Regions from separate parts of the Pseudoalteromonas sp. SCSIO 43095 genome, predicted to be linked through region 1. Evidence: predicted binding sites of a transcription regulator. Region 1 holds the regulator's gene; the other holds the start of a gene.

Region 1 (16,125 bases):
GTTTGCCAATTCAGTGCTGCACCAATCATCGTTATATAGTAACCAGCGACTTCATCCCAAACAATAGCTGGATGATCATGAACTTGAAGGTCATCAGCTGTTTTTCCACATGCCCAAATACCAAATATACTGATCACCACCGCAAATACAATTTGTAACCATAACGGAAAATGCATGGTAATAAAAATAAATGGTAACGCCGCTAAAGTACCAAATGTACCAGGGGCTTTAGGCGCAAGCCCTGTACCAAAACCCAAACCAAAAAATTGATGTGGGCGTTTTAAATTAAATAATCGGTTTCTATTCAAACCTGCTCCTTGGAAAAGTGCTCAAAGCCTTTGTGCTCAAAAACAAACTTTTCACCTTGGTGTAATAATTCTATATTCCCGTCACCACTTTTGATTTGGCCGATACAGGTTGCTTCTACACCGTATTGGCGCAACTTAATATCGAGCATACTCTTATTACTGTCTGGGACAGTGTAAAGTAGTTCATAGTCATCGCCATAGTTGAGTATAAAAGGAAGCTGTTGCTCAAAATCAAGACTCGCTTGCATCGCATCAGAAGTAGGTACATTTTCAATATTGATTGTTGCACTGACCTGTGACAAATCCAAAATGTGCCCTAAGTCAGCAAGTAAACCGTCTGAAATATCAATCGCTGATGACGCTAAGCCACGCAAAGCTTGTCCGGCGGCCACGCGTGGCGTTGGAAAGTTTAAACATTTATTAATATGCTTTAAATGTTCAGGTGCAACTGGCAAACCTTGTTTTTTTGACTCAATTGCCAAACCAGCATCACCTAGCGGTCCGGTTACAAAAATCCAGTCGCCCACTTTTGCGCCACTTCGACGCAGTGCTTTACCTTCAGGAACCGTGCCTTTTGCACAAATAGTAATACTGAGTGGGCCTTGAGTCGTATCGCCACCAATAATTTGTACATTAAAGTACTCAGCAATTTCATGCATACCGTCAGTCAGTTCTGCAATCCATTGTGGATCGATACTTGGCAACGTGAGTGCAACCGATACCCATGTAGGCTCTGCACCCATGGCAGCTAAATCACTTAAATTTACTGCCAGAGCTCGATGCCCTAATGCGCGAGGAGAGATATCATGAAAAAAATGCACCCCAGCAACTAAGGTATCTGTTGTTACAGCAAGCTGACAGTTTGCTGGTACAGTGACAAGCGCACAGTCATCTCCAATCCCTAAATTAACATCGCGACGAGTGATACCGCGACCTTTAAAGTAGTGATTAATTAATTCAAATTCCTTCATACACAAAAAAGCCGACCTATGCCGGCTCTCCTTTTTAACGGTTATTTATAACAACTCACTGAAATTAATATGCAGCTTAAGTTGTTATGACTTGCGTAACTGTTTTACAGCTTTATCAAGTACACCGTTTACAAATTTATGGCTATCTTCAGCGCCAAACATTTTCGCTAATTCAATGCTTTCATTGATAGCCACTTTATAAGGAACATCTTCACGAAATTTAAGCTCGTAGCTGCTTAAACGTAAGATTGCACGTTCAACTTCGTCTAATTCATCAAATGGACGAGTTAAATGAGGCGATACAGCTTCGTCTAGTTGCTTATGATTTACGGCAACTCCACGTGCTAAATCTTTAAAATATTCAACATCAATTTTAGTCACATCGTTTTCGATCAACATTTGTTGTTCGATATCGGCAATCGCATTGCCGCTTAATTGCCATGAATACACGGCTTGAAGTGCTAAGATACGTGCTTTACGTCTTGCTGCTGGTTTCACAAAAATTCCTTAAACTTAAATTTTATCTAACACATTAACCATTTCAAGCGCACCTAAAGCAGCTTCGCCGCCTTTGTTACCCATTTTGGTACCTGCGCGCTCAATTGCTTGCTCAATGCTTTCAGTGGTTAATACGCCAAATGCAACCGGGATATCATACTCAAGCGATACTTGTGCAAGCCCTTTATTTGACTCGCCAGCGACGAGATCAAAGTGAGGCGTGCCCCCTCTGATCACTACACCTAAGGCGATAATTGCATCATATTCTTTTTTTGCTGCAACGCGTTTCGCTGCCAAAGGTAATTCAACCGCACCGGGTACGTAAATCACGGTAATATCGTCTTCTGATACTCCACCAGTACGTTTTAGCTCATCAACAGCACCTGCAAGCAAGCTACTACCAATAAAGTCATTAAAACGAGAAATGACAATGGCAAACTTTTTGCCTGGAGCGTATTTATTACCTTCAATAATTTTCATTTGATAACCCTAAAAATAAGTTTAAGCGATTTCGGTTGCGCAAAAATTGATGCGCATTATACCACATAAATAAAATAATAACCTAGCGCGTAATTATTGTGGCTCTACGTAGTCAACCACTTCTAAATGGAACCCTGATAATGCATGGTATTTTTTAGGTAAACTCATCAAACGCATTTTTTGAATACCTAAATCAGCCAGAATTTGCGAACCCACACCTACGGTGCGCGAAGTACCTTGAAATTTACGTGGCGTCACATTTTCACCCGCATCAGCTGCGGCAAACGCTTTTACTGTGGCTTCTAACTCTTCAGTGCTTTCTTGCTTACCTAAAATAACTAAGGCGCCATTATGCTCAGCAATATAAGCCATTGCTTGCGATAAACCCCAACTACGGTCAGCATTGCGATCAGAGAGTAAAATATCGTTAAAAGTACTTTGTAAATGCACACGTACTAAGGTCGGTTCTTGTTGTTTTATTTCACCTTTAAGCAATGCATAGTGTAACTGCCCATCAATGGTGTCTTTGTAAGTCACTAAGTCAAACTCACCATGTTCAGTTGGCAATTTACATTTTGCAACTTGCTCAATTGTGGTTTCGTTTAGGTTGCGGTACTCGATTAAATCAGCAATGGTGCCAATTTTAATATCATGTTGCTTAGCAAATACTTCTAAATCAGGACGACGCGCCATGGTGCCATCTTCATTTAGGATTTCTACAATCACTGATGATGGCTCAAGCCCTGCTAAACGCGCTAAGTCACACCCCGCTTCTGTATGCCCTGCACGTGTTAACACGCCGCCTGGTTGCGCCATAATAGGAAAAATATGACCTGGTTGTACAATATCGCTTGGCACAGCGCCTTTCGCAATGGCAGCTTGAACAGTGCGAGCACGATCCGCTGCAGAAATACCTGTGGTGACCCCTTTTGATGCTTCAATTGACATGGTGAAATTAGTTGAGAATGCGGCACCATTATTTTTTACCATTAATGGTAAATCAAGCTGCGAGCAACGCTCTTGAGTCATCGTTAAACAAATTAGTCCACGGCCATGAGTCGCCATAAAGTTAATCGCTTCTGCACTAATGTGTTCAGCAGCAATAATTAAATCGCCTTCATTTTCTCTGTCTTCATCATCCATTAAAATAACCATTTTACCGGCTTTAATGTCATCAATTATTTCTTGTGCGCTGTTTAAATTCATAAGTTGCTCGTATAAGTTGTCAATGTCGTTATTTTATAAAGCCCGCTTTAGCGAGTAAGCTCATCGAAATATCTGAACCCGAAGGTTGGTCAGCCCCTCTAACTAGGCGCTCTAAATAACGTGCTATTTGGTCGACCTCTAAATTAACCTGGGTGCCAACTTTAAAGTCAGCTATGGTCGTTTGCTCGCTGGTGTGGGGCACAATCGTCAGTTTAAATTTATTACCTTCAACCGCATTAACCGTCAGGCTAATACCATCAATACAAACCGACCCTTTGTAAGGAATGTATTTCATTAAATTTTCATCGGTGGCTAACCAATATTCTGTTGCTCGCGCATTGGCATTAATCGCTGTGATAGTAGCAATACCATCTACATGGCCAGATACTAAATGACCACCGAGGCGCGAAACAGGTTGCATCGCCTTTTCTAGATTAACGGTTTGCCCTAATGCGTAATGTGCAAATCCCGTTAAGCTAATCGTTTCATTTGATAAGTCAGCACTAAAGCCATCAATATGCTTATCAACAACCGTCAGGCAGACACCATTAGTTGCAATACTGTCACCTAACTTAACATCACTCATATCAAGGTTTTTACTTTGGATACGAATAGCTAAATCACCTTGTTTTTTTTGTAATAACGCAATTTTACCTGTCGCTTCAACTATTCCAGTAAACATAGTGCTACTCTTTATATAAAATGATTAATGAGCTTTTTTTAGTGCTGTGATACGTAAATCATCACCAATTGACACACACTCATTAAAAGTTAAATTAATGGTATTTTGCATACTCATTAACTCTGGGAAATTCAGTAAACTTTTAGCATCGCAGCCCATTAATTTAGGGGCAATGTAAAAAACAAACTCATCAATTAAATCAAGTTCTGTCATTTTGCCAGCCAGTGTTGCTCCGGCCTCTAGCCACACATTATTAAACTGCAATTGGGCTAGCGTGTTTAACACGGCCAGTAAATCTACTTTATTATTATTTTCAGGTACTTCAATCTGTTTAACAAAATGAGGCCACTGATGCGATTTATCAACCTTGGTGGTAAATATTATCACCTCACTTTGAATTGAAAATAAGGCAAGATCAGGGGTAAGTCTATTTTGTGAGTCAATAACAACGCGAACCGGTTGGCGCAGTGGTAAATCAGTTGGTAAAGAATACGGTAACTCTTCTGGGCGCACATTTAATTTTGCATCATCCATTAATACCGTATCAGCACCGGTTAAAATTGCACAGCTTTGTGCTCGGTATAGTTGCACATCTTGGCGCGCTGCGGGGCCAGTGATCCATTTACTTTGCCCGTTTTTAAGCGCCGTTTTACCATCTATACTTGCGGCCATTTTGCAAGTCACAAAGGGTAATCCCTGCTCCATGCGCTTAAAAAACCCAAGGTTTAATGCGCGAGCTTGCGCTTCAAGTAACCCGTAAGCGACTTCTATACCAGCATCCGCTAAAATTTTCAGACCTTTGCCTGCAACTTGCGGGTTGCTGTCAACCATAGCAGCAATCACTTTTTTAACACCTGCTGCTTTTAGCCCTTCAGCACATGGCGGTGTTCGACCATAATGACTGCAAGGCTCAAGTGTTACATAAGCGGTTGCGCCTTTTGCATTTTCACCAGCCATAGCCAGTGCGTTTACCTCTGCGTGACCTTGACCCGCTAACTGATGAAACCCTTCACCTATTACTTTATTATTTTTTACGAGTACGCAGCCAACATTAGGATTAGGAGTGGTGGTAAAGCGCCCTTTTTTTGCCAGTTCAATAGCGCGAGCCATGTAGCGTTTATCATCCTCTGAAAACGAACTTTGCATGCTCATTACTATTCTCCTAAGCGGGCTATTTCTTCACCAAATTCGCGTATATCTTCAAACGAGCGATATACAGAGGCAAATCTTACATAGGCCACTTTATCTAACTTTTTAAGCGCTTCCATAATGCACTCACCCACCAAATGGCTAGACACTTCGCGTTCGCCAGTGGCACGTAACTGCGACTTAATAATATTAACCACTTCGTCAACTTGCTCAGTGCTTACGGGGCGTTTTTCGAGGGCGCGAGTTAAGCCATTTAGTAACTTATCTTCATTAAACGGTTCGCGGCTGCCATCTTGCTTGATGACCCGTGGCATCACTAATTCAGCCCCTTCAAAGGTGGTAAATCGTTCGTGGCATTCATTACATTCACGACGTCTACGTACTTGGTGTCCTCCACCTACAAGGCGAGAATCAATAACTTTAGTATCTTTGGCGGTGCAAAAAGGGCAATGCATAACTGTGTGTTTCCGTTTTAAAAACAAAAAATGGCCGCTATCATAGCGGCCATTATCATATCAAAAATGTGTGCAGTTGTGATCTAAATTACTATTTTACTCTTGGATTAAGCGTAAACAGGTAATTTTGCACAAATTGCTTTCACTTTTTCTTTTACTTGCGCTTGTACTGACTCATCTTCGATGTTGTCTAGTACATCACAGATCCAGCCCGCTAACTCTTTTGATTCAGCTTCTTTAAAGCCACGACGAGTGATTGCTGGTGAACCAATACGCAGACCAGAGGTAACAAATGGTGAACGTGGATCGTTCGGTACTGAGTTTTTGTTAACCGTGATATTCGCATTACCTAGGGCAGCATCTGCATCTTTACCTGTGATATCTTTGTCGATTAAGTTAAGTAAGAATAAGTGGTTATCAGTTTTACCCGATACTACTTTGTAGCCGCGCTCTTGTAATACCGCAACCATTGCTTGTGCATTTTTAACAACTTGTGCTTGGTATGTTTTAAACTCAGGTTGAAGTGCTTCTTTAAATGCAACCGCTTTAGCAGCAATAACATGACATAAAGGACCACCTTGGCCACCTGGGAAAACAGCGCTGTTTAGCTTTTTGTAAATTTCTTCATCGCCACACGCAGAGATGATTAAACCACCGCGAGGACCCGCTAATGTTTTGTGTGTTGTGGTTGTTACAACGTGAGCAAATGGCACTGGGCTTGGGTAAACACCCGCAGCAATTAAACCTGCAACGTGCGCCATATCAACAAATAAGTAAGCACCTACTTTGTCTGCAATTTCACGGAACTTAGCCCAATCAACAATACCTGAGTATGCAGAAAAACCAGCAATGATCATTTTTGGTTTGTGCTCAAGTGCTAACGCTTCAACTTGTGCGTAATCAATTTCGCCAGTTTCTTCGTTAAGGCCATACTGAATTGCGTTGTATGTTTTACCAGAGAAGTTTACGTGTGAGCCATGTGTTAAGTGACCACCGTGCGCTAGGCTCATGCCTAATACAGTGTCAAGTGGGCTTAAAAGAGCTTGGAAAACAGCAGCATTCGCTTGTGAACCGGCATGAGGTTGCACATTTGCGTAATCTGTACCAAATAATTCATTTGCGCGGTCAATAGCAAGTTGCTCAACTACGTCTACGTGCTCACAGCCACCGTAGTAACGTTTGCCCGGGTAACCTTCAGCGTATTTGTTAGTCAGCTGAGAACCCTGCGCTTCAAGTACGCGTGGGCTACAGTAGTTTTCAGATGCAATTAACTCAATATGTTCTTCCTGACGTGATGTTTCTTTGCTCATCGCGTCAAATAACTCTGGATCAAAGTCCGAAATATTCATGCTACGTTCTAACATTGGGGTCTCCTGGGCAACGTGTATGGGTATTTTTTAGAGGCTTTATTGTACGCTTAAAACGACGTTTTGCCTACGCTCTTAAGTTGAGGATATTTAAACAGGGATTGAAACTATTTCACAGCATTTTGATGATGATATTTTTTTATAAACTAATAACAATTTTAAATGAATTTTATTTACTACATTTATATAGCTTATGCGTTATGTCTAAAGCGATGCACAAATAAACAAAAAAAGCGGCCTAAGCCGCTTTTATTATTTGCCTTTTTTAGGCTAGCTTTTTAAACAATTCTGTACGCAAAATACCATAATCGTTGTGCATATCAGTGGCTAAACACGGTTTTGCTAATGCGTCAGCTAACGGCTTTGGCATATCTAATTCAACATTAAGGATATCCTCAACGCTGTCTTTAAATTTGGCCGGATGCGCAGTCGCTAAAAAAATCCCCACAGCATCTGCCGCCTTATTTTCTACAAGACCTTGGTAAGCAATTGCGGTGTGAGGCTCTGCAATATAGCCAAGCTGTTGAATTTTTTTCATCACTGTTTGTGTTTGCTGCTCATCAACACTCACCGAATAAAAGTTATCATAACTAAACCAGTTATTATCTAACATTGATTGCACACGTGGCCAGTTATTAGGTTTACTCACATCCATTGCATTTGAAAGCGATTCAATTGTCGCATTAGGCGTCCACTTTTTATCAAGCATAAAGCGCGGTACTGTGTCGTTTTGATTTGTAGTCGCGCTTAGTTTACCTACAGGCATACCAATAACCGCACCAATCATAGCCGCACACACATTACCAAAGTTACCACTCGGTACTGAAATATGCGCTGTAGCACGCTTTTCTTTTGGCAGCTGTGCAATGGCTTCAAAGTAATAACACACCTGCGCGACTAAACGGCTAATGTTAATTGAATTTGCTGAGTTTAAACCTAACTTCGATTTTAGCTCTTCATCTAAAAATGATTTTTTAACCAATTCTTGGCAATCATCAAAACTACCCTCAATCGCATAACAGTGAATGTTGTCACCAAGCGTTGTAAATAACTTTTGCTGCGCTAATGAAATTTTACCTTTAGGATATAAAATAACGACATCAATATTTGGTTTGTTATAAAAAGCATGCGCTACGGCAGCCCCGGTATCACCCGATGTTGCAGTTAAAATAGTGACTTTTTCACCTTGATTAAATTGCGCCAAGCACTCGGCCATAAAACGGCCACCAAAATCTTTAAATGCCAGTGTTGGGCCGTGAAATAACTCTAAGCAATAGGTATTATCTTCAACTTCCACCAGCTTAACCGGAAAGTTAAACGCATTCTTAACCATCTGGGCAACAGTATCACTTGGTAGCTCGTCACCAATAAGGTGCGATAAAATTTTGCCGCTGCGAGTAACAAAGTCCATATCTAGTAATGCATCAACATCACTTAATGGCGCTAACGACTCTGGAAAAAACACACCTTGATTACGCCCTAGTCCTGTTTTTACAGCTTCAACAAACGACACTTTTTGTGAATATTCTTTTAAATTATGTAATTGCATGACTCTTTATCCTATAAAACATTTAATTGACGCGTGCCGTCGTTATCTAATTTACAAATATGGCAAAAGCCTTGCTCATTGATGTAATTTTCCTCTAGCCACTGCGCGCATTGCTCTGCCGCTTCAAGCGTTTTACATACACTAAACAAGGTTGGCCCTGCGCCTGAAATACTCACAACTTCAGCACCCAGTGCTGGTAAGCTTGCTTTGGCATCACTAAAGCCGCTTATAAGTGGCGCACGGTATGGCTCTGCTATTTCGTCTTTCATAATGCTTAATGCATCATCAAAACGCCCTGTTAACAGTAAGCTACTAAACGCCGATAAACGCTGAGCAAACTCAACCCCGGCATGCATACTGAGCTCTTTTGGTAAAACAGAGCGCGCTTTTGCGGTATTGAGCGAAAAGCCCGGAAATGCGGCGACGTAATACCAGTTTTCATCAACAGGTAAAGCAATAGATTTATCAGGAATTAAATCACCGGTTAGCTGTAAGCCGCCTAAATAACACGGTGTGATGTTATCGTAATGGCGCCCCCCACTTACAATGGCTTCAAAATCTGCCATAAGCTCAATGAGCTCTACTTGGCTTAAATTAGTTTTGGCAAATTTATCCAGTGCTGCAAATGTCGCCACCACAGAGCAGGCACTTGAGCCTAATCCCGAACCAATCGGCAAATTTTTCCTAAGTTCGAGCTTTACCGCAGGCATATCAGGCGCAACATGCGCTCTAAAGTGCACTAAACACTGATACGCTAAATTTTCTTGCGCATCACTAGGTAGCTTATGTGCGTAGTCGCCTGTACAAATAAATTCATCACTCGATGCGGCACTAACAATCGCCACATCACCTAATAAACCGCCATCAATGGGCGCAAGTGCGGCGCCCAGCGCATCAAAGCCAACGGCAAAATTACCAATAGACGCCGGAGCATATACTTCAATCATGACTGGCTCCTAGCGAGATAATGTTTTTAAGATGTCTGCAAATACACCCGCAGCCGTTACTGCAGAGCCTGCCCCATAACCACGAATTACAAACGGACGCGGTTGGTAGTATTGGCTTAAAATAGCCAGCGCATTTTCACCATCACGAATAACATTCAATGCATGTGATGAATCCACCGCTTCGATTCCGACTTTACAGTGACCATTTTTAATTGTGCCTACATAGCGAAGTACTTTACCTTCACTTGCTGCACTTTGAACACGGTCGTTAAAACCAGCATCTAAACTAGGTAATTTCGCCATAAACTGCTCAACATTGTCATCTTGGGCAAAACCCGGCGGTAAAACCGACTCCACTTCAATATCGCTAAGCTCCAATTTCATACCGGCTTCGCGTGCAATGATAAGTAGTTTACGTGCTACGTCAGTTCCCGATAAGTCATCGCGTGGGTCGGGCTCTGTAAACCCGCTTTCTTTGGCTTTAATTGTTGCCTCAGAAAGTGATAAACCATCTTCTAGTGCACCAAACATGTATGAAAGCGAGCCTGATAAAATACCACTAAACTCAAGTAACTCATCACCTGCACCAAACAACGATTGCAAGTTATCGATTACAGGTAAACCTGCACCTACGTTAGTTTCGTATAAAAACTTACGATTATTTTTATGTGTTGCTGCAATTAAATCTTGGTAATACGTATATGAGCTCGTGGTGGCTTTTTTATTGGCAGCCACAACATGAAAACCTGCATTTAAAAAATCTACATATTGTGCAGCCAAGGCATCTGATGAAGTACAGTCAACTAGCACTGGATTAACTAAATGATTTTGCTTAACAAACTGCTCGACCAGTTTTAAATCAAACGCTTGCTCTGACTGCGCCAGTTTTTGCTGCCAATCATCAAACGCAATCCCCTTACCATCAAGGTGTAATTGACGAGAGTTGGCAACACCATATAGGTTTAATTTAATATTACGCTTTTCAAGCCATGCTTGTTGACGCTCAAGCTGGTTAATTAGCTCTTGGCCGACTAAGCCACAGCCCAATAAAAACACATCAATTGATGGTACATGAGTAAAGAAGTTTTCATGGCAAATTTTAACCGCGTCATTACATAATTCACCGTCAATAACGGCTGAAATAGCACTTTCTGTTGAATCTTGCGCTATGGCAACAATGTTTACTTGCGCTTGTGCAAGCGATGCAAAAAACTTAGCCGCCAACCCTTTATGGGCACGCATGTTATCACCAACTAAGGTTACGATTGCTAAATTACGTTGCACATTTACCGGCTCAATGAGTCCCGCTTTTGACTCTAAATCAAAGGCTACTTGCAACGCACTTAACGCTAGATTTAAATCGCTTTCATGCACACAAAAGCTAATGCTAAATTCACATGATGACTGGGTAATAAGTACAATTGACACGTTATCATGGGCTAATGCATTAAATACTTTCGATGCCATGCCCACTTTGCCCTTCATACCTGGGCCTGAAACGGTCAACATAGCTAAGTTTTGCAAGCTTGAGAGTGCTTTTACTGGTTCATCAGATACCGTATCGTTACTAATTAGTGAGCCCTGTGCGTCTGGATTATGCGTGTTTTTAATTTCGCATGGCACCCCTGCTTTTGCACACGGTAGGATAGTTTTAGGGTGCAATACTTTAGCGCCAAAATAAGAAAGCTCCATCGCTTCTTTATAAGACAGGAAATCAACCTTAGTGGCTTTTTTGATATAGCGCGGATCGGCGCTATAAACACCATCAACGTCAGTCCAAATTTGACACACTTGTGCTTCTAAACACGCTGCAGCAATCGCTGCCGAGTAGTCAGACCCATTACGACCAAGCGTTGTGAGCTCCCCTTCATCATTACTTGCGGTAAAGCCCGGCATAATATAAACCGTCGCAGGGGATTCTTTTAACACGGCTTGAAAACGTGCCTTACTGGCCACTAAATCCGCTTCTGCGTCTATGTATCCGCCGGTTGAAACAATACAATCTGTTGCTTGTAAATAATGCGCGTTATGATCGGCTAATAGGCTTTGCATTAGCGATACGCTAACACGCTCACCAAAACTAATAATGAATGCTCTGACCTTATCAGGGCAGCACTTTATCAGTGCAATACCATCAAGCTTATTTTTAAGTTCGTTAAAGTCAGGCCAGTTTTGAACTGCTCCTTGCTTTTCCTCTACCGCCGCTTTAAGCATGTTGCATCGGCTAGTCAGTGAATGCCATTGTTCACTAAAGTCATGCCCCTGCTCTGCAGTACTAGCTAAATTAACTAACGAGTCCGTCATGCCACCTGGGGCTGACAGTACCAGTAACATTTCATCTTTTAATTGTGCCTTAGCGAGTGCAGCAACTTGCTCTAAACAGGCAAAATCAGCGAGCGATGAGCCACCAAATTTTAATACGCGCATTTTTTATGTTTCCTCATTCCATAAAACGAAAAAAGGCCTGTGTTCTAAGTGAACACAGGCCTTTAAATTTGTTGCACCGACCTATGCCACTATCCAGTAAGAATGGTGGTTGTAATAATAATGGTCGTTACAAGACTAAATGTTTTCATAAGCTTAAGACTGCCTTAACACAGGCTATTCTGTCAACCCTAAATTAGCAGATAAAACAGTCTTTTTTATCATGCATTTTATTAATAAATGCCAAACTTATGCAAAACTGCACTCAGTTGCGTTTTATTAATTGGTTTATGAATAAAATCAATTGCGCCCAGTTGTGCGACACGTGCTTGCATTTCTTGTTGGATATCAGCAGAGATCACTAATACATAAGACTCTATTTTAGAAATTTTGATTTGCTCAAGTACTTCAATACCGTCAACTTCAGGCATGGTTAAATCAAGACACAAAAGATCGAAATGCCTTTGACGCAATTGCTCCAAAGCGTCTTTACCGTTAGTTGCTTGCTGAATATCGGCATCAATACACTCTTTTAAACAGCGTATTACCTGTTTGCGAGCAACGGTGGAATCATCACAGACTAAAATAGAAAAACGCATTATAATGACTCATTAATTAAACTTATACAAAACACCTAAACCCACAGTAAAATTAGTTGGCTGCCCAATCCGCAACAGTCAAAATTATAACCAAATTAGCAACGAGCAGATTATTTATTGTAACTTCTATTAAAGTTATCAATAAAATGCTTAATTGCACAATACAAATTAGTAAATTAACTATTTCCAAGTAAAAAACAGCCTATCCAAACCAACGGTTCTCAAACAGAAACCCCATGCATATAAAACAGAATGATTGCTTATTTAACAACGCTAAATAGCAATATTATAAAATATATGTTTATTTTTAATCATTTATTAACTAATGTTTATAAGCGTACATTAACAGTTGAATAATTTAAGGAAATATAAGCCTCCCATGCCGCAAAAAAGTCTTTCAACAAAGTTACTCACTCGGGTTTTATCAGTTTATTTTATACTGACCTTTGTGGTGACCTGCGGGCAAATTTTCGCAGAGTACGTCAATACTAAAGATTACATACGCAATGAACTTGGCACATTACAAAAGACCTTTGGTAGAAGTTTAACCAGAGCAATTTGGGAGCTAAATATAAAGCAAACCATCACAACCGCCGAAGGATTACTCGATATACCTATGGTTGAGGGGGTTATTATTCGTGACGATAATGGCGCTATTATTTCTCAATTAGGCCGCGCGCTAAATATTCACAATCTTTACAGTCAGCAACTTGTGCAAGAAGATGTCATGGTAGAGGACACCAAAGCCGGTTTATTTGGCTATACATTCCCACTTATTTTTGAGTTTTCAGGACGAGCAACGCAAGTAGGCGATGTTACTTTATTTTCTAGTCGCGATGTAATTTTTAGTCGCATTATGCTCTCTATCTACTTTTTGATTGGTAATGCCATGATTAAAACAACCTTTTTAATCATCTTATTTTTAATTGCATTTAGAAAGTTACTCACCGAGCCCCTTACTCAATTAACCGAGCAAATTGAATACCTTGAGTTAGAAGAGCTTGATGGTCAACAGGTTAAAATAGTCACCGATGAAAATAACGAGCTTAAAGTAATGGAACGCTCTTTTAACAATCTGATTTCGAAGGTTGTTGAGTATAAAAAAGAGTTAAAACAAACTCAGCATGACCTAATTGAAAGCAATCAAAAACTGGATCAACAAAACTTACAACTTGAACAGGATGTTGCGCGTAAAACATCAAATTTAAGCCAAGCAATGATCGATCTGCAACAACAAAAATATGAACTAGAGCGACAAAAAGCAGTTTTAACAGAAGAAGTCGATTTACGAAAGCAAACCGAACAAGAACTGTTAAGCAAACAAACTCAGCTACAAAGCTCGCTCGATGAATTAAGCTTTGCGCAAGAGCAACTGGTTGGCTCAGAAAAAATGGCGGTATTAGGCGGCTTAGTGGCGGGGATCACTCATGAAATTAATACCCCTATTGGCATTGGCGTTACTGCCACCTCTTTTCTACAAGAGCGATTAACCGAAATAGAAACTGCGTATAAAAATAAATCATTATCGTCTGCGTCGTTAGAAGGCTTTATTAATGATGCAGCGCAAAGCGCTCAACTGCTCTCTCACAACTTAGAACGTGCCTCAGATTTAATAACCAGCTTTAAACAAATTGCGGTAGATCAGGCCAGTGAAGCCCTAAGAACAATTAACTTTAAAGACTACATCAACGAAGTTATACGCTCTTTGCACCCACAAATTAAAAAAACATCTCACAGCATTCGCCTACATTGCCCAGATGATTTAATTATTAACTTACCTGCGGGAGTCATTAGCCAAATATTTACGAACCTAATTATGAACTCATTAGTGCATGGTTTTGAAAATATAAACAGCGGCCAAATTACCATAGATGTGAATACTGATGAAAACGACCTCATCATTAATTATCAAGATAACGGTTTAGGTTTAAAACCGGCTCAACTAAAGCGTTTATTTGACCCATTTTTTACCACCAAGCGTGATGAGGGTGGCAGCGGCTTAGGTGCCCATATTATTTTTAATCTAGTAAAACAAGCGCTCAATGGTAAAATTGAAGTAAGTAGTGAGCCCGGGCAAGGGTTACACTACCGTATTTCGTTCCCTAAAAACATGTCATCTCCCCTGCCACTTTTTAAACTCGATTAAGCTAAATCAGCCGTTTCTAGAAGCGGCTTTTATTGCTATGATTGCACAAATTTTTTAAATGGATCATTCCCCTATGTGGTTTAGTAACCTTATATGCTATCGCTTTAAACAAGACGTTTCATACACACAAGAAGACTTTGATAAGGCATTAGAGCAAGATCTATTTCGTCCTTGTACTGGCCAAGAGTTGGCAACATTTGGTTGGACAAAAGCATTTGGTAAACATGGTGAAACTCTTTCTCATTTCTCACAAAAAAGTATTTTAGTGTGCGCTAAGCGTGAAGAAAAAGTATTACCAGCCTCGGTAATAAATGAGCTGGTAGCAGAAAAAGTTGATCAGATTGAAGCCGAAGAAAATCGCCCAGTAAAGAAAAAAGAAAAAGATGAATTAAAAGAAAACATCTTACACACCTTATTGCCACAAGCATTTAAAAAATCGAGCTTGCAGTTTGCTTTTATAGACCAAGAAAATGGGTGGGTGGTAGTTAATAGTGCAAGCTTTAATAAAGCAGAGGAACTACTTGCTCTATTACGTAAATCATTAGGGACATTACCCGTTGTTCCTGCGTTTGCTAATTATGATTTAGACGTATTTTTAACTGACTGGCTTACTAACTTTAGTACTCCAGAGGGCTTTGCAATTGGATCAGACGCTGAACTTGAAGAAGCTGATGACAGTGGCGCCCAGGTAAAGCTTAAAGGCCATGACCTATCGTGTGACGAAGTGAAGTCGCACCTTGAAAGTGGTAAGCGCGTTACTAAGCTTGCCCTTGATTGGCAAGAGCGCGTTAAATTTATGCTACAAAACGATGGCTCAATTAAACGTTTAAGCTATTCAGAAACACTTAAAGAAGAAAATGCCGATATTCCTAAAGAAGATATGGCGGTTAAACTAGATGCTGATTTTATTCTTGCATCTGAAGAAATTAAGCAATTGCTAGAAGAGCTTACACAGGGCTTAGGTGATGCTGAAGATTTAGCGTAAAAGCTTTATAAAATAGTATTACAACTAAAAAGCACGATTAAATCGTGCTTTTTATTGCTCAAAAATTTAGCTAAACATTTTTTTTACGTCTTCAACCATATGCCAGTATTCCTCACTCTCTAACATTTCTAATGAAAGAAAAATGCCTTTATCAATATAGGTTTGTAGCGCCGCAGATTTATCTGATACTTGTAGGGTTCCCTCAAGGATTGCACCAATGCGAATAAAGTCGATATAACTCACTTCAGCAGTACGATGATTCACATCTGCCCAGTGCTGTGCAACCTCTACAAACACATCAGGGAATTCCCATGCTTTCATTATTGAGCCACCAATTTTACCGCTTAAACGTTGAATTG
Region 2 (16,125 bases), 740 kb from region 1:
TGTCTTTGTTGGCAATACGCTTATTATTATCTTTTTCAGGCGTTAATTGCTTTTTTAAACGGTAATTTTGCCACTTTAATTGCGTGAACAATTTAAAACTCACAAAACAACCCACTACAACACCTAGCAAAAAGCAGATACTTATTATAACGGCTAAAGGTAATGTATTACTGGCTATTATGTAGTTAATTTGTGTTAATTGTGGATTTTGTGAACCCAATATAAACGCACCAATTAAAAAAAGTGCCGCCAGAATAATTTTTAATACCTTGAACAAGTAACTACTCCAATAATTTTACTAAGCAATGCTCTCGTTTACACGGTCACGTAGTTCTTTGCCTGGCTTAAAATGAGGTACATGCTTACCATCTAACTCTACAGTTTCTCCTGTTTTAGGGTTACGGCCTGTACGAGGCGCACGGTAATGCAAAGAGAAACTTCCAAAACCTCGGATCTCAATACGATCTGAAGAAGATAATGAGCCGGCCATTTGTTCAAGAATTTCTTTAACAGCGTTCTCAACATCTTTCACAGGAATATGTGAATGTTGTTCAGCAAGTGTTTCTATCAGTTCTGACTTAGTCATAGCGTTTCCTTAAAAAGAAATAGTGGAAGGGCATAAACTGCCCTTCCAATTAAAAGACTATAATTAATTAGTCTTTTTGTGCATTTGCGAAAGCAGCTGCCATTGCGTTTTCAAACACTGGCTCTTCTTTCTTAAGCTTCTCTAGTACTTCTTTCTCTTCTGCTTCGAAAAGAGCTTTAACAGATAAGCTTAAAGTGCGGTTCTTACGATCAACACCAACGTATTTAACTTCAATCTCGTCGCCTACAGAAACAACAGTAGTTGCATCTTCAACGCGCTCTTGAGCGATATCAGCTACACGGATGTAACCTTCAACGCCTTCGATAAGTTCAACAGTTGCGCCTTTCGCATCAACTTCAGTCACTTTACCTTTAACAATAGCACCTTTTTTGTTTGCATCAAGGTAGTTATTGAATGGGTCAGCTTCGATTTGCTTAACACCTAGAGAGATACGTTCACGCTCTGGGTCAACTTGCAATACGATAGCAGTGATTTCGTCGCCTTTCTTGAATTCACGTACAGCTTCTTCGCCAGGTGTATTCCAAGAAATGTCTGAAAGGTGTACAAGACCATCAATACCACCGTCAAGACCGATAAAGATACCGAAGTCAGTGATTGATTTGATCTTACCAGTAACTTGGTCGCCTTTGTTTTGAAGACGAGCAAATTCCTGCCAAGGATTAGCAATACATTGCTTAAGACCAAGAGAAATACGACGACGCTCTTCATCGATTTCAAGAACCATAACCTCAACAGTGTCACCTAGTGAAACAACTTTTGAAGGGTGGATGTTCTTGTTAGTCCAATCCATTTCAGAAACGTGTACTAGACCTTCAACGCCTTCTTCGATTTCTACGAAGCAACCGTAATCAGTTAGGTTAGTTACACGACCAGAAAGCTTAGAACCTTCTGGGTAACGACCAGCGATAGCTGCCCATGGATCTTCGCCAAGCTGTTTAAGGCCTAGAGATACACGAGTTTTATCTTTGTCGAATTTAAGAACTTTAACTGCGATTTCGTCGCCAACATTAACGATTTCTGAAGGGTGCTTAACACGCTTCCACGCCATGTCAGTGATGTGTAGTAGACCATCAACACCACCAAGGTCAACGAATGCACCGTAGTCAGTAAGGTTCTTAACGATACCTTTAACTTCTTGACCTTCAACAAGGTTAGCAAGAAGCTCTTCACGCTCTTGTGAGTTTTCAGATTCGATAACTGCACGACGTGAAACAACAACGTTGTTACGTTTTTGATCAAGCTTGATTACTTTAAATTCAAGCTCTTTGCCTTCAAGGTGAGTTGTGTCACGTACTGGACGAACATCAACAAGTGAACCAGGTAGGAAAGCACGGATTGAATCAACTTCAACTGTGAAACCGCCTTTAACTTTACCGTTGATAACACCAGTAACAGTTTCTTGCTCTTCACATGCTTTCTCAAGACGGATCCACGCTTCGTGACGCTTCGCTTTCTCGCGAGAAAGGATAGTTTCACCGAAACCGTCTTCGATTGCATCTAGTGCAACATCTACTTCGTCGCCTACAGCAACTTCTAGTTCACCAGCAGCATTTTTGAACTGCTCTGCAGGGATAGCACTTTCTGATTTAAGACCAGCATCTACAAGTACAATGTTATTCTCGATAGAAATAACTGTACCTTTAACGATAGAGCCTTGCTCTGCTTCAAAACCCTTTAAGCTTTCTTCAAATAACTGCGCAAAATTTTCTGACATACGAATATACGTCTCATATATTAATACCAATAAGCAACCATGCTGCATGGGGTTGTTAAAATAGCACTGGCATCCTGCTGGTGCATAAAATGTATTTAGCTTCGTTTAGGAAGCTTACCTTCTGAGATGCTCGCATCTAATAAAGTTATAACTTTATCAAACACTTGCTGAGCGTTAAGCTCGCTAGTATCAAGCTCAATCGCATCCTCTGCAGGTACAAGCGGCGCAACGACACGATTCATATCGCGATCATCACGTGCTTGAATGTCCTGTAATAGACCACTTAGTGTAACATCAAGCCCGCGCTCATTCAACTCAACAAAACGTCTGCGAGCACGTTCTTCTGCACTTGCGGTTAGAAATATCTTTAATGGCGCATCTGGAAATACCACAGTGCCCATATCGCGGCCATCGGCAATTAAACCGTTTTCTGTTCTAAACGCACGCTGGCGGCGAAGCAACGCTTCTCGAACACGCGGTAATGCGGCTACTTTAGACGCTGCAGCACCTACTTCTTCATTTCGAATAGTGGTTGTGACATCTTCGCCTTCTAAAATAATCTTTCCTGCATTAGTATCATTGTCTATCAAAAACTGCACATCAAGATTTGCAGCTAGTGGGACAAGTGCTTCCTCGTTATCTAAAGCAATTTGGTGATGAAGTGCTGCAAGTGATAGTACGCGATAAATTGCTCCGCTATCTAACACATCCCAGCCTAATTTTTCAGCCAATAGGCGACAAACAGTTCCTTTACCAGAACCACTTGGGCCATCTACGGTGATTACGGGCATTAATAACGCCGGCATTTAAAACCTCCTTCAATGCACACCAAAATAAACCGCCACATTATACGCCAATTAATAAAGATTATCCGCTTTTAGTATGTAACTTTTTATAAATACTTATAAATAGCTTATTTACTGACAGATGCTAACACTTTGAAAAATTTTGGGAATGTCTTATAAGTACAAGCCGGATCGTTAATCGTTATAGGCTTGCCCCCTACCGCTACCATTGCAAAGCACATGGCTATACGGTGATCGTCGTAGGTATCTACAGCCACATTATTAAAATGTTTTGGCGGTGTGATCTCAATAAAGTCGTGCCCTTCAACTACGTTAGCCCCTACTTTTTTAAGCTCGGTGGCCATCGCATGTAAACGGTCAGTTTCTTTTACCCGCCAGTTATAAATATTACGAATAGCGGTTGGCCCTTTTGCAAACAAGGCAACAGTCGCCAGGGTCATTGCAGCATCAGGTATAGCATTAGCATCAATATCAATACCGTTAAGCTCACCTTTACGAACAACTAAACGCTCGTCATACCAATCAATTTTGGCACCGACCTGCTCCATCACTTTAGCAAAGCCAATATCACCTTGAACTGATTTAGCCCCGACACCTTTAATTTCTATTTCGCCACCGGCAATTGCTGCAGCAGCAATAAAATAAGAAGCCGATGAAGCATCACCTTCAACCATTATGCGCTCAACAGCTTGGTATTGCTGAGCACCTTTAACGAAGAACGTGGTGTAATTATCATGCTCAACAGCCACACCAAAGCGCGCCATCACATCCAGAGTAATATCAATATAAGGCTTAGAGACTAAGGTGCCTTTAATTTTAATGTGTGTATCGCCTTTAAATAACGGCGCAGCCATGAGCAGCGCCGTTAAAAATTGACTTGAAATACTGCCGTCAATTTCGACTTCACCGCCGGCTATTTGCCCACCGATAATTTTAAGTGGTGGGTAATCTTTATTTTTTAAATAACTAACATCACCCCCGAGCACTTGTAAGGCATCAACTAAATGCCCTATAGGGCGCTCTTCCATGCGCGGCTCGCCTATTAATTCATATTCACCAGATACTGCAGCAAGTACCGCAGTTAGAGGACGATACGCAGTGCCTGCATTTCCTAAAAATAATGGCTCATTGGGCGTTTTAAATACACCGCCGACCCCTTCCACAGTTGCCACAGTACGATCATCATTAAGGGCTACATTAACACCTAATAATTTTAATGCACCTAGCATATGGCGAATATCATCGCTATCAAGCAGGTTCTCTACAACGGTAGTCCCTTGAGCCAGCGCAGCTAATAATAAAATACGATTTGATAGGCTTTTAGACCCAGGTAGAGTAACACTGCCATTAACACGAGAAATTGGCTCTAAGCGTAGTTGTTCCATTAGCTGTGCTCCTTAGCAAATGCCGCCATAAAATCTACCAATGCTTGTACACCTTCAAGTGGCATAGCATTATAAATGCTAGCACGCATACCACCCACTATTCTGTGCCCCTCTAGGGCAAGTAAACCGGCTTCTTTAGATTGCGTTACAAACTTTTCGTTTAAGCTTTCATCATTTAACCAAAATGGTACATTCATACGAGAGCGACAATGCGGCGCTACTTTATTGGTATAAAAAGGCGATTCATCAATAAAGTCATAAAGCAGCTTAGCTTTAGCAATATTTTGTGCTTCCATTGCTTTGACGCCACCATTTTGCTCTAGCCATTCAAATACTTCGGCTGCTAGGTACCACGCAAAAGTAGGCGGTGTATTAAACATGCTGCCTTGTTTTGCCTCAAGGGCGTAATCTAAAATACCCGGCTTAGCGAGCCCTTCACGCTCAAGTAGCGTTTTGCGAACAATCACAATAGCAATGCCCGACGGACCGATATTTTTTTGTGCACCCGCGTAGATTAAATCAAATTTATTAACGTCGATTTCGCGCGATAAAATAGTCGATGACATATCGGCCACAATCGGCGCCGTTGGATGACTGGGTACATCAAATATTTCAAGGCCGTCTACGGTTTCATTCGGGCAATAGTGAATGTAAGACGCATCTGCAGGTAAAACCCAATCGGCTACCTGCTTAATAGAAAACAGGCCGTTATCATCATTGCGCACATCAACAGCGTGTGTATTTGTAAACTTATCTGCTTCGCTGGTTGCACTTTTTGACCACACCCCATTCTCACAATACACCGCTTTTTTTTCATCAACATGGAGGTTTAAAGGCACGGCACTAAATTGTCCTCGACCGCCGCCGTGCATAAACAGCACTTCAAACTCATCACTAATATTCATTAAACGACGCAGACTAGCTTCACATTTAGCGGTTAATGCTAAAAATTCTTTACTGCGATGGCTCATTTCCATTACTGAAACGCCAAGCCCTTGCCAGTCTAAAAACTCTTTTTGTGCTTTTTGCATTACAGCCGGTGGTAACATTGCAGGGCCTGCACAAAAATTATATATACTCATTACCTTTTCCTCATTCCAGTAATTTACTGTTTAACTTGAATTAAACTAATTCAAGTGTCTTTAGTTTTTTTCAACCATATAAAAAAAGCGGCCAAGGCCGCTTTTTTCAATCTAATTATTCTGAAGGAGGATTGTCATCCGCCACTTCATCAATAACTGTATCTACTGTTTCAACGTCTTCGATATCAACTAAGTCACTTTCAGTCACTTCAATCTCTTCGATACGTTGTAAACCAACTACTTGCTCTTCGTCAATAGTTCTGATCAAAATAACACCTTGGGTGTTACGTCCAACCGTAGAAACTTCATTAACGCGAGTACGTACTAAGGTACCACGATTCGAAATAATCATTATTTCGTCGTTGTCATCAACCTGTACAGCACCAACAACAGCACCGTTACGCTCACTCACTTTGATTGATACAACACCTTGTGTTGCACGACTCTTCGATGGGTAATCTTCAAGTTGAGTACGCTTGCCGTAACCATTTTCTGTCACTGTTAATATTGCGCCATCATTCTTTGGTACAATAAGTGATACAACACGCTGATCGTCTGGCATCTTAATACCACGAACACCCGTTGCAGTTCGGCCCATAGGACGTACACCTTTGAAACGGATTTCAGGTTTGCCTTCTTCGTCTAGTACTGGGTTACCATTTTCATCAACGACAGCCGTTTCTTCAGCCTCTTTAAAGCGAACAACTTTACCCGCATCAGTGAACAACATAATTTCGTTGCTGCCATCGGTAATATCAACACCGATTAAGCTATCACCTTCGTTTAAGTTAACCGCAATGATTCCGCTTGCACGTTGACGACTGTATGCCGTTAATGGCGTCTTCTTAACCGTACCGAACGCCGTCGCCATAAAGATGTATTTATCATCTTCATAATCGCGTACTGGCAGGATTGCAGTAATACGTTCATCTGCTTCAAGTGGTAATAAGTTAACAATTGGCTTACCGCGCGCTGCACGACTGGCAAGTGGCAACTGGTATACTTTAAGCCAATATAAACGACCCGCTGTAGAGAAACAAAGAATAGTATCGTGCGTATTGGCAACCAATAAACGTTCAATGAAATCTTCATCTTTCATCTTAGTTGCTGACTTGCCTTTACCACCACGACGCTGGGCTTCGTAATCACTTAACGCTTGGTACTTAACGTACCCTTCGTGTGAAAGCGTAACAACTACGTTTTCTTCGTTGATTAAATCTTCAAGGCTTATATCGTGTGCAGCGGCATTAATTTCAGTGCGGCGATCATCACCATATTGCTCTTTAATTTCAACTAACTCGTCACGAATAACTTCCATTAAACGTTCCGGACTTGCCAAAATTAATAATAGTTCGGCAATTAGGTCGAGTAACGATTGATATTCGGTAAGAATTTTTTCGTGCTCAAGACCAGTAAGTTTGTGTAAACGTAAGTCTAATATTGCTTGGGCTTGCTGCTCAGAAATATAATACTGACCATCACGAATACCCAGTTCGCTTGCTAACCAATCTGGGCGTGCTACGTTGTCTTCGCCTGCTTTATCAAGCATGGCTTTAACATTACCTAATTCCCAAGGACGCGCTGTTAGTGCAACTTTTGCTTCAGCGGGCGTAGGCGACTTACGAATAAGTTCGATAATTGGGTCAATGTTTGCCAGTGCAATCGCTAAACCTTCTAGCGTATGTGCACGGTCGCGAGCTTTTCGTAAATCAAATACCGTACGACGGGTAACAACTTCACGGCGGTGAATAATAAACTCTTCAAGCATTTCTTTTAAGTTGAAACACTTGGGCTGGTTATTAATTAACGCAACCATATTCATACCAAACACAGTTTGTAACTGAGTTTGTGAATAAAGGTTGTTTAAAATAACTTCACCTACGTCACCACGTTTGATCTCAATAACGATACGCATACCGTCTTTATCTGATTCATCACGTAATGCGCTGATCCCTTCAATTTTTTTATCTTTAACTAGCTCTGCGATTTTTTCAATCAAACGAGCTTTGTTAACTTGGTAAGGGATTTCATGAACAATAATTGTTTCACGGCCGGTTTTCTCATCGGTTTCAATCTCAGCACGCGCACGCATGTACACTTTACCGCGACCGGTTTGATAAGCTTGTTCAATGCCTTTTTTACCGTTGATAATTGCCGCAGTTGGGAAATCTGGACCTGGAATATAATCCATTAACTCAGTAATGGTTAACTCAGGGTTTTGAATAAGCGCTAAACAGCCATTCACTACTTCTGATAAGTTATGTGGCGGAATATTTGTCGCCATACCAACAGCAATACCTGACGAACCATTAACTAACAGGTTAGGTATTTTAGTCGGTAATACATCAGGAATTTGCTCTGTGCCATCGTAGTTAGGCACAAAATCAACCGTTTCTTTTTCAAGATCGGCTAATAATTCGTGCGACATTTTTGCCATACGTACTTCTGTATAACGCATTGCCGCTGCTGAATCACCATCAACCGAACCAAAGTTACCCTGACCATCAACTAACATATAACGAAGAGAGAATGGCTGAGCCATACGTACGATGGTGTCATAAACTGCACTATCGCCGTGTGGGTGGTATTTACCGATTACGTCACCGACCACACGGGCCGATTTTTTGTAAGGCTTGTTCCAGTCATTACTAAGCTCGTTCATTGCAAACAAGACGCGGCGGTGAACAGGTTTTAAACCGTCACGTACGTCTGGTAATGCACGTCCTACAATTACACTCATGGCGTAATCTAAGTAGGAGTTTTTTAACTCGTCTTCAATATTGACTGGCAGAATTTCATTGGCGAGATCAGTCATTTGATATCACATTCCTTCAGTATCAGCTCTTAACAACCCAGTATTAGGTATTAAGAGTGTTTGTTATTATTTCTAAGCAGCCATGCTATCACAATTAATTTTAATTTACAGGCGCAAAACTTTGCGATTTATCAATTTAGCCCTATATAATGGCCTCAGATTGACGAGGAAGTATTTTATGACCGAACATCAAAATGTAGATAACGCAGAAATAGCAAAGTTTGAAGCCATCGCAGAGCGTTGGTGGGATTTAGAAGGCGAATTTAAACCCTTACACGAAATTAATCCATTACGATTAGATTTTATCGCTGACAAAACTAAAGGGTTATTTGATAAAGAAACCCTCGATGTTGGGTGTGGTGGCGGTATTTTAAGTCACAGCATGGCACGAATGGGCGCAAACGTAACAGGTATCGATATGGGGCAAGAGCCTTTAACTGTCGCCAAGTTACACAGCTTAGAAACAAGTGTCCCCGTTGAATATATAAAAGTACCTGCAGAACAATTTGCTGATGAGCACCCTGAGCGCTTTGATGTAATCACTTGCATGGAAATGTTAGAGCACGTCCCCGACCCCGCTTCTATTATTCATGCGGTCGCTAAATTAGCAAAACCTGGGGCCGATGTTTTTTTCTCTACTCTTAATAAAACCCCAAAAGCTTACTTATACGCTATTGTCGGTGCAGAAAAACTGTTAAAAATGGTCCCTGAAGGTACCCATGACCATAAAAAGTTTATTAAACCTGCGCAATTAATTGCATGGGCAGAGCAAGCTGGCTTAAAAGTACGTGCCAGTGCTGGTTTAAGTTATAACCCGCTTTCTAAGCAATACACAATAAATGATGATGTAAGCGTAAATTATATGCTGCATTTTGAGAAGTTAGTGTAATGGCAAGCTCGCAAACACCTGCTAGCCCAATTGAATATCAAGCACTGCTGTTTGACTTAGATGGCACTTTACTTGATACCGCTGATGATTTAGGCGCTGCACTTAATAGTGTGCTGCATAATCATCAACAACACCAAGTAGGCAGTGATATATATCGCCCCGCAGCTTCAAATGGCGCAGCAGCCTTACTTGCTGCTGGTTTTAAAGAAGGCTGGGCGCAACAACCGCAAGAGCAACTTTTAGCAGAGCTAGTTGCACACTACGCTGCCAATATTGCCACCCATACCCAATGTTTTGTTGGTATAGAGCAACTACTCATTGCACTTGATAATAAAGGAATACCTTGGGGCATTATGACAAATAAGCCTGGTTTTTTAACCGATCCTTTAGTCAGGGCCATTCCTGCGTTAAAGAGTGCGCAAATTGTGATAAGCGGTGATACCTTAGCAGAATCTAAGCCTTCACCCCTTCCTTTATTACATTGTGCTGAGCAAATGAGTGTTGATCCTTCGCGTTGCCTGTATATAGGTGATGCACAGCGGGACATACAAGCAGGAAAAGCTGCGAATATGCACACCGCTACCGCACTGTGGGGATATGTACCGAGTGTAGACGAAGCACTGGCTTGGAATGCAGATTTTAATTGGCATAGCCCTATAGATGCTTTTAACCACATATAGTGCCATGTTAATTAATAAACACTACATATTGTGATTGTGTTAGTTTTTACGCAAAGCTTGATGATAAAAAAAGCAGACAAAATTTATTTTTAAAAAGCGTAAATTTAATCTTTCCTTAGTTGATTTTTACAAATTTCAACTTAACCGAATGATCAAAGGTTAATGCCTACTAACACAATTACGTTATCCCAACGTTATCCACAATGAGAGCGGTTTCTGTCCCTTGCAAAAGATCACAGACCACACTATCTTGTGATCTCTAATTTGAACAACACCAGATATTGTGGCTAAATGTTATTCAATTAAATTTACCTAAGCGGTATAAATAACAATAAAAGAATAGGCACTAGGCATTTTAAGTGCACTCATTGGTCAAAAATATTTAATTCCCAAGGAATACAGGCAAAACTATGAACCAACAGTTATCTGTAAGCAAACGTGACGGCCGTAAAGAGCCGCTTGATCTAGACAAGATCCATCGCGTTATTGAATGGGCCGCCGAAGGTTTAAATAACGTTTCGGTTTCACAAGTTGAACTTAAATCGCATATTCAATTTTATGACGGTATTCGTACTAAAGACATCCACGAAACGATTATCAAAGCCGCTGCGGATCAGATTTCTAAAGAATCGCCTGATTATCAGTATCTTGCTGCTCGTTTAGCTGTATTCCATTTACGTAAAAAAGCCTATGGCCAGTTTGAGCCACCGCGTCTTTTTGACCATGTTACTAACATGGTTGAACAAAAACGCTACGATGCACATTTACTCGTTGATTACACAGAGCAAGAATTAGATGAGCTAGATGCGTACTTAGATCATTCTCGCGATCTTAACTTTAGCTACGCAGCAGTAAAACAGCTTGAAGGTAAATACCTAGTTCAAAACCGTGTAACGGGTGAAATTTACGAAAGCGCGCAGTTTTTATATATCTTAGTGGCTGCAAGCTTATTCGCTGATTACCCTCGTGAGACACGTATTGATTACATCAAACGTTTTTATGATGCGGTTTCATTATTTAAAATTTCTTTACCTACGCCAATTATGTCGGGTGTACGTACGCCAACGCGTCAGTTTAGCTCATGTGTACTTATTGAATGTGGCGATAGCTTAGACTCAATTAACGCTACATCATCAGCAATTGTTAAATACGTTTCTCAACGTGCTGGTATTGGTATTAATGCTGGTCGTATTCGTGCACTAGGTAGCCCTATTCGTAACGGTGAAGCGTATCACACTGGCTGTATTCCGTTTTATAAGCACTTTCAAACAGCGGTTAAAAGCTGTTCGCAAGGCGGTGTACGTGGTGGCGCAGCAACCCTTTTCTACCCGCTTTGGCATTTAGAAGTTGAAAACTTATTAGTGCTTAAAAACAACCGTGGTGTTGATGATAACCGCGTACGTCACTTAGATTACGGCGTACAGTTTAATAAACTCATGTACTCACGTTTAATTAAAGACGATTACATTACGTTATTCAGCCCCTCTGACGTGCCTGGCCTTTACGATGCATTTTTTGAAGACCAAGACGAGTTTGACGCGCTATATGTAAAATATGAGCAAGACGAGTCAATTCGTAAAAAACGAATTAAAGCGATTGAGCTGTTCTCTATGTTTGCTCAAGAACGTGCTAGCACGGGTCGTATTTACTTACAAAACGTTGACCACTGTAATACACACAGTCCGTTTATCTCAAAAGTGGCTCCGATCCGTCAATCTAACTTATGTTTAGAAATTGCGTTACCAACTAAGCCTCTTAACAACGTGAATGATGAAGAAGGTGAAATTGCACTTTGTACATTATCTGCGTTTAACTTAGGCGCGATTGAGTCTTTAGATGAACTAGAAGAGTTAGCTGAGCTTGCAGTACGCGCACTTGATAACCTACTTGATTTTCAAGACTACCCTGTGCCGGCAGCCAAAAATGCCACTATGGGACGTCGTACGCTAGGCATAGGCGTTATTAACTACGCATACTACCTAGCTAAAAACGGTAAGCGTTATTCTGATGGCAGCGCAAATGCGCTTACGCACAAAACATTTGAAGCGATTCAGTACTACCTAATGAAAGCGTCTAACGAGTTGGCAAAAGAACGTGGTGCCTGTCCTAAATTTAACGAAACAACGTACTCACAAGGTATTATGCCAACGGATACGTACAAGCGTGATTTAGATAAAATTTGTGATGAACCACTTCATCTTGATTGGGATACGTTACGAGCCAGCATTAAAGAGCACGGTATGCGTAACTCAACACTGAGCGCATTAATGCCATCAGAAACATCATCGCAAATATCTAATGCAACCAATGGCATTGAGCCACCACGTGGCCATATTAGTGTTAAAGCAAGTAAAGACGGTATTTTAAAGCAAGTTGTTCCTGAGTACGAACGCCTTAAAGATAGCTATGAGTTACTGTGGGATATCCCATCAAACGATGGTTACTTACAATTAGTAGGCATAATGCAGAAATTTATCGACCAAACGATTTCAGCGAATACTAATTATGATCCAAATAAATACGAAGGCGGTAGAGTACCTATGAAAGTCTTACTAAAAGACTTACTTGGTGCCTACAAGCTAGGTGTTAAAACACTGTACTACCACAACACCCGTGATGGCGCATCAGATGCACAAGAAGACGCTCCAGAAGTGGAAGATGATGATTGTGCAGGCGGCGCGTGTAAAATTTAATAGTTAAACTTAAAGCGGGCGCCTTGCCCGCTTTGTCCTGACAGTTTTAGTGATAGTTTTTTGAGTGATAAACATGTCTTATACTACTTTTAGCAGAAATCATAATAACCAAATGCAAGAGCCAATGTTTTTTGGTCAAACCGTTAACGTGTCACGTTACGATCAACAAAAATACCCTATTTTTGAAAAGCTGATTGAAAAACAATTGTCTTTCTTTTGGCGTCCTGAAGAAGTTGACGTAAGTAAAGACCGTTTAGACTTTCAAGCGCTTCCCGAACACGAAAAGCATATCTTTTTAAGTAACTTAAAATACCAAACGTTGCTTGATAGTGTTCAAGGCCGTTCGCCTAACGTTGCACTATTGCCAATTGTGTCAATTCCTGAGCTTGAAACATGGATTGAAACATGGGCGTTTAGTGAAACCATTCACAGCCGCTCATACACACATATTATTCGTAACGTAACCCAAGCGCCTGAACTCATCTTTGACGACATTGTTAGCAATGACAAAATTAGTGAACGTGCCGATGCCGTAACCACTTATTACGACGATTTAATTAACTCAGTGTCGCTTTACAACCTTTACGGTGAAGGCAAACATGACATTAATGGTGAAACCGTTGTAGTTAACCTATTCGAGCTGAAAAAGAAATTATACCTGGCGATGATGTCAGTGAACATATTAGAAGCCATTCGCTTTTACGTGAGTTTTGCGTGTTCATTTGCGTTTGCAGAGCGTGAGCTAATGGAAGGTAATGCTAAAATTATTAAGCTTATTGCCCGTGATGAAGCGCTTCACCTTTCAGGCACTCAGCATATTTTAAATATTATGCAAGATGGCAAAGACGACCCTGAAATGGCAATTGTTGCTGCACAGTGCCGTGAAGAAGCAATCAAAATGTTTGTTGACGCTGCAGAGCAAGAAAAAGAATGGGCAGAGTACCTGTTTAAAGATGGTTCAATGATTGGCTTAAATAAACATATTTTATGTCAGTATGTTGAATACATTACCAATGCACGCATGACTGCTATTGGTTTACCAGCACAGTTTGATAATAACAGTAACCCTATTCCATGGATCAACTCATGGCTTGTTTCTGATAACGTGCAAGTTGCTCCACAAGAAGCGGAAATTAGCTCATACCTTGTAGGTCAAATTGATTCACAGGTTGATGCAGCTGAATTTGGTGACTTTGATTTATAATGACTGATAGAACCACTGCAAGTGTCACACTTGCAGATAACAGCCAGTGCTTAGATTTTACCGCTGGCTGCCCTTCTCTTTTACACTGCTTAGAATCGAATAAAATTGATGCTGCTTACCAGTGCCGTGAGGGATATTGTGGTGCGTGTCGTGCTACGCTTGTCTCTGGTGAAGTAAATTACAATGAAGAACCATTAGCCTTTGTGCGTGATGGTGAAATACTGTTGTGTTGCTGCAAGCCCAATGGTGATATCAGTATTAATTTAAAGTAACTAGCATTGAGGTTAACAAACCACACAGTGTAATGCCTAACAGTTCACTTTATTCACTTACCTGTTTGCTGCAATTATTACTCAAGTAATCACGATTATAGCCGTGTTATTTACTCTGAATAAGCAGTAGGTACAAATCGGTAATGACCCGTAATTGTATGAGCAAAAAGCATATCGCTCATTTCAGGTCCGCGACCAATATTGTGCACAATAAGCGGGTGACCACTGTCCTGCGATATTTGATTAACAACCATACCTATGTGCGGTAAATTGCCTGGCAGCATCCAAGTGACTATGTCACCGGTTTTATATTCTGCTGCATTAAGCGATTTAGTTAACACTTGTGCATGCCGCTCAAAATAAACCTGTAAGTTAGGTACACGTCGATGATCAATGTTTTTATCTGGCTTGGTTAATCCCCAAATACGCTTAGAAGGATATGCACGAAAATTATTCTGCATGTCTTCATGAACTAACTTTTGTAAATCTATACCAAGCTGTCGATACGATCTAATTATAACATCAGTACACACACCAATATTAGCGGGCACATCGCCACCAGGGTATTCAAGCCTATGATAGGCGCCATCGTAAGTTACTTGTTGCGTTGTTCTATGGATCAATGCGTTGACAATATCATGATTAAAATCGGCTGCCTTTACATCAAAGGCAAGTAAAACAAGCGGATAGAGAATAAAGCGCGACATATAAATTCCTTTTATAATATTTATTAACTAAAGCTGTTGAGTAATATAGTCAGGAATATTAAGTTTATTTCCATTGCTGGTAAAGTGCGCACCAAGTTTATAGGCCATTTTTTCAAGCGGAGTATCATCATAACCACAGGTTTGGATTTCATTGATATAGCGCATAATAAAAGCGTGAGCACCGAGCTCGCGCCATTGAACGACATGAGCCAGCTCATGAAAATGCACTCTTAAATTACACGCAACATGAGGTAATATGTAATAAGTGTCTTTATAGGTGATCCTGCTACATCCAAAGCCAGCAAATTCGCTAGCAAATGTATCACAGCATATTCTTTGATCAACTACTCGCTATTCGTTTTATCAATCCATTGTTCTATTTGCGCTAGCATGTTTTCTTCAAAAAATTGCTTAGTGACTTAATTTAAGCATAAACATTTAATGACGCAGAATTTGCTTTTATCAAAAAAAAGCGCCAATGGTATTATTACTGACGCTGATTATTAATAATGGCTATAAAGTTGTCTAACCTTCTTCTTCAACCAATGATTCTAATAACTCATGGATCTCTGATTTTAATTCTTTGTCTTCAATTTTATTCGCACTGATTTTAGCATCTTGCAGATTTTTAATTGCCGCTTCTTTATCACCCAGCTCAAGCTGTAAAGTAGCCATAGAAAAGGCAACAGACGACATATGATCTTTGTTATTAATTTCTATCGACTTCTGTAACGCTTTTTCGTAAGTCTCGATAGCTTCTTCTAGCTCTTCGGTAAAATCTGCTAATGTTTCCCACTGAACAGGGTGATCTTTCGCTGTATTTTCGTTTTCAATACAAATAGCTTTTAGCTCAGCATATAAAGATTCAAACTGTTTAGTATCATTTTTATTAGCCGCTGCCATCAGCTTTTCCGCCAAATCGTGAACCGCTTTGTATACTTTAGTATTCATAATTACTCGCTACCTTATTGACGCGCCTTTTTTGACTTATTAAAGACATCGTATTCGAAATATATTCCCTAATAGTACATTATTATTAAGCGCTGCGTTGTTACAAAAGTATTATAAGCGATAAAAACAGAGGTTTAATTTAAAAACCTGGATATTACAGTGCTACAGTTAACACTTAATTTAAGTCGCAATAGTAAATACCTACCCTATGCAAAATTGCAATCAATGCGGTAAATGCTGCACTAAATATGGTGCGGCAGATTTAGATATAAATCAGGATGAAATTGCAATGTGGGCGTTATTCAACCCTGAAATATTTC

What was found. Region 1 encodes NrdR, which represses ribonucleotide reductase genes. Its sites were predicted from a motif close to AAACACNANATNTNGTGTTT; they were not measured.
Region 2: a site for NrdR is predicted at 10,248-10,267, ahead of nrdA (class 1a ribonucleoside-diphosphate reductase subunit alpha). Genes of this name have one in related genera too.

Annotation. Positions count from the first base shown of each region.
Region 1 is NZ_CP087995.1:2,172,997-2,189,121, forward strand. It holds gene LOC50_RS10250 (phosphatidylglycerophosphatase A family protein) at 1-308, opposite strand, end outside; gene thiL (thiamine-phosphate kinase) at 305-1,279, opposite strand; gene nusB (transcription antitermination factor NusB) at 1,364-1,777, opposite strand; gene ribH (6,7-dimethyl-8-ribityllumazine synthase) at 1,793-2,257, opposite strand; gene ribBA (bifunctional 3,4-dihydroxy-2-butanone-4-phosphate synthase/GTP cyclohydrolase II) at 2,351-3,463, opposite strand; gene LOC50_RS10275 (riboflavin synthase) at 3,492-4,145, opposite strand; gene ribD (bifunctional diaminohydroxyphosphoribosylaminopyrimidine deaminase/5-amino-6-(5-phosphoribosylamino)uracil reductase RibD) at 4,170-5,297, opposite strand; gene nrdR (transcriptional regulator NrdR) at 5,300-5,749, opposite strand; gene glyA (serine hydroxymethyltransferase) at 5,857-7,113, opposite strand; gene thrC (threonine synthase) at 7,382-8,665, opposite strand; gene thrB (homoserine kinase) at 8,677-9,612, opposite strand; gene thrA (bifunctional aspartate kinase/homoserine dehydrogenase I) at 9,622-12,039, opposite strand; gene LOC50_RS10310 (response regulator) at 12,270-12,635, opposite strand; gene LOC50_RS10315 (ATP-binding protein) at 13,015-14,781, shown strand; gene rdgC (recombination-associated protein RdgC) at 14,855-15,766, shown strand; gene LOC50_RS10325 (HDOD domain-containing protein) at 15,833-16,125, opposite strand, start outside.
Region 2 is NZ_CP087995.1:1,434,519-1,450,643, forward strand. It holds gene LOC50_RS06860 (lipopolysaccharide assembly protein LapA domain-containing protein) at 1-277, opposite strand, end outside; gene ihfB (integration host factor subunit beta) at 299-586, opposite strand; gene rpsA (30S ribosomal protein S1) at 654-2,321, opposite strand; gene cmk ((d)CMP kinase) at 2,417-3,127, opposite strand; gene aroA (3-phosphoshikimate 1-carboxyvinyltransferase) at 3,235-4,512, opposite strand; gene serC (3-phosphoserine/phosphohydroxythreonine transaminase) at 4,512-5,594, opposite strand; gene gyrA (DNA topoisomerase (ATP-hydrolyzing) subunit A) at 5,710-8,409, opposite strand; gene ubiG (bifunctional 2-polyprenyl-6-hydroxyphenol methylase/3-demethylubiquinol 3-O-methyltransferase UbiG) at 8,588-9,298, shown strand; gene LOC50_RS06900 (HAD family hydrolase) at 9,298-9,978, shown strand; gene nrdA (class 1a ribonucleoside-diphosphate reductase subunit alpha) at 10,389-12,671, shown strand; gene nrdB (class Ia ribonucleoside-diphosphate reductase subunit beta) at 12,745-13,875, shown strand; gene yfaE (class I ribonucleotide reductase maintenance protein YfaE) at 13,875-14,147, shown strand; gene LOC50_RS06920 (DUF1287 domain-containing protein) at 14,258-14,854, opposite strand; gene LOC50_RS17585 (hypothetical protein) at 14,882-15,019, opposite strand; gene LOC50_RS06930 (tetratricopeptide repeat protein) at 15,380-15,805, opposite strand; gene LOC50_RS06935 (YkgJ family cysteine cluster protein) at 16,014-16,125, shown strand, end outside.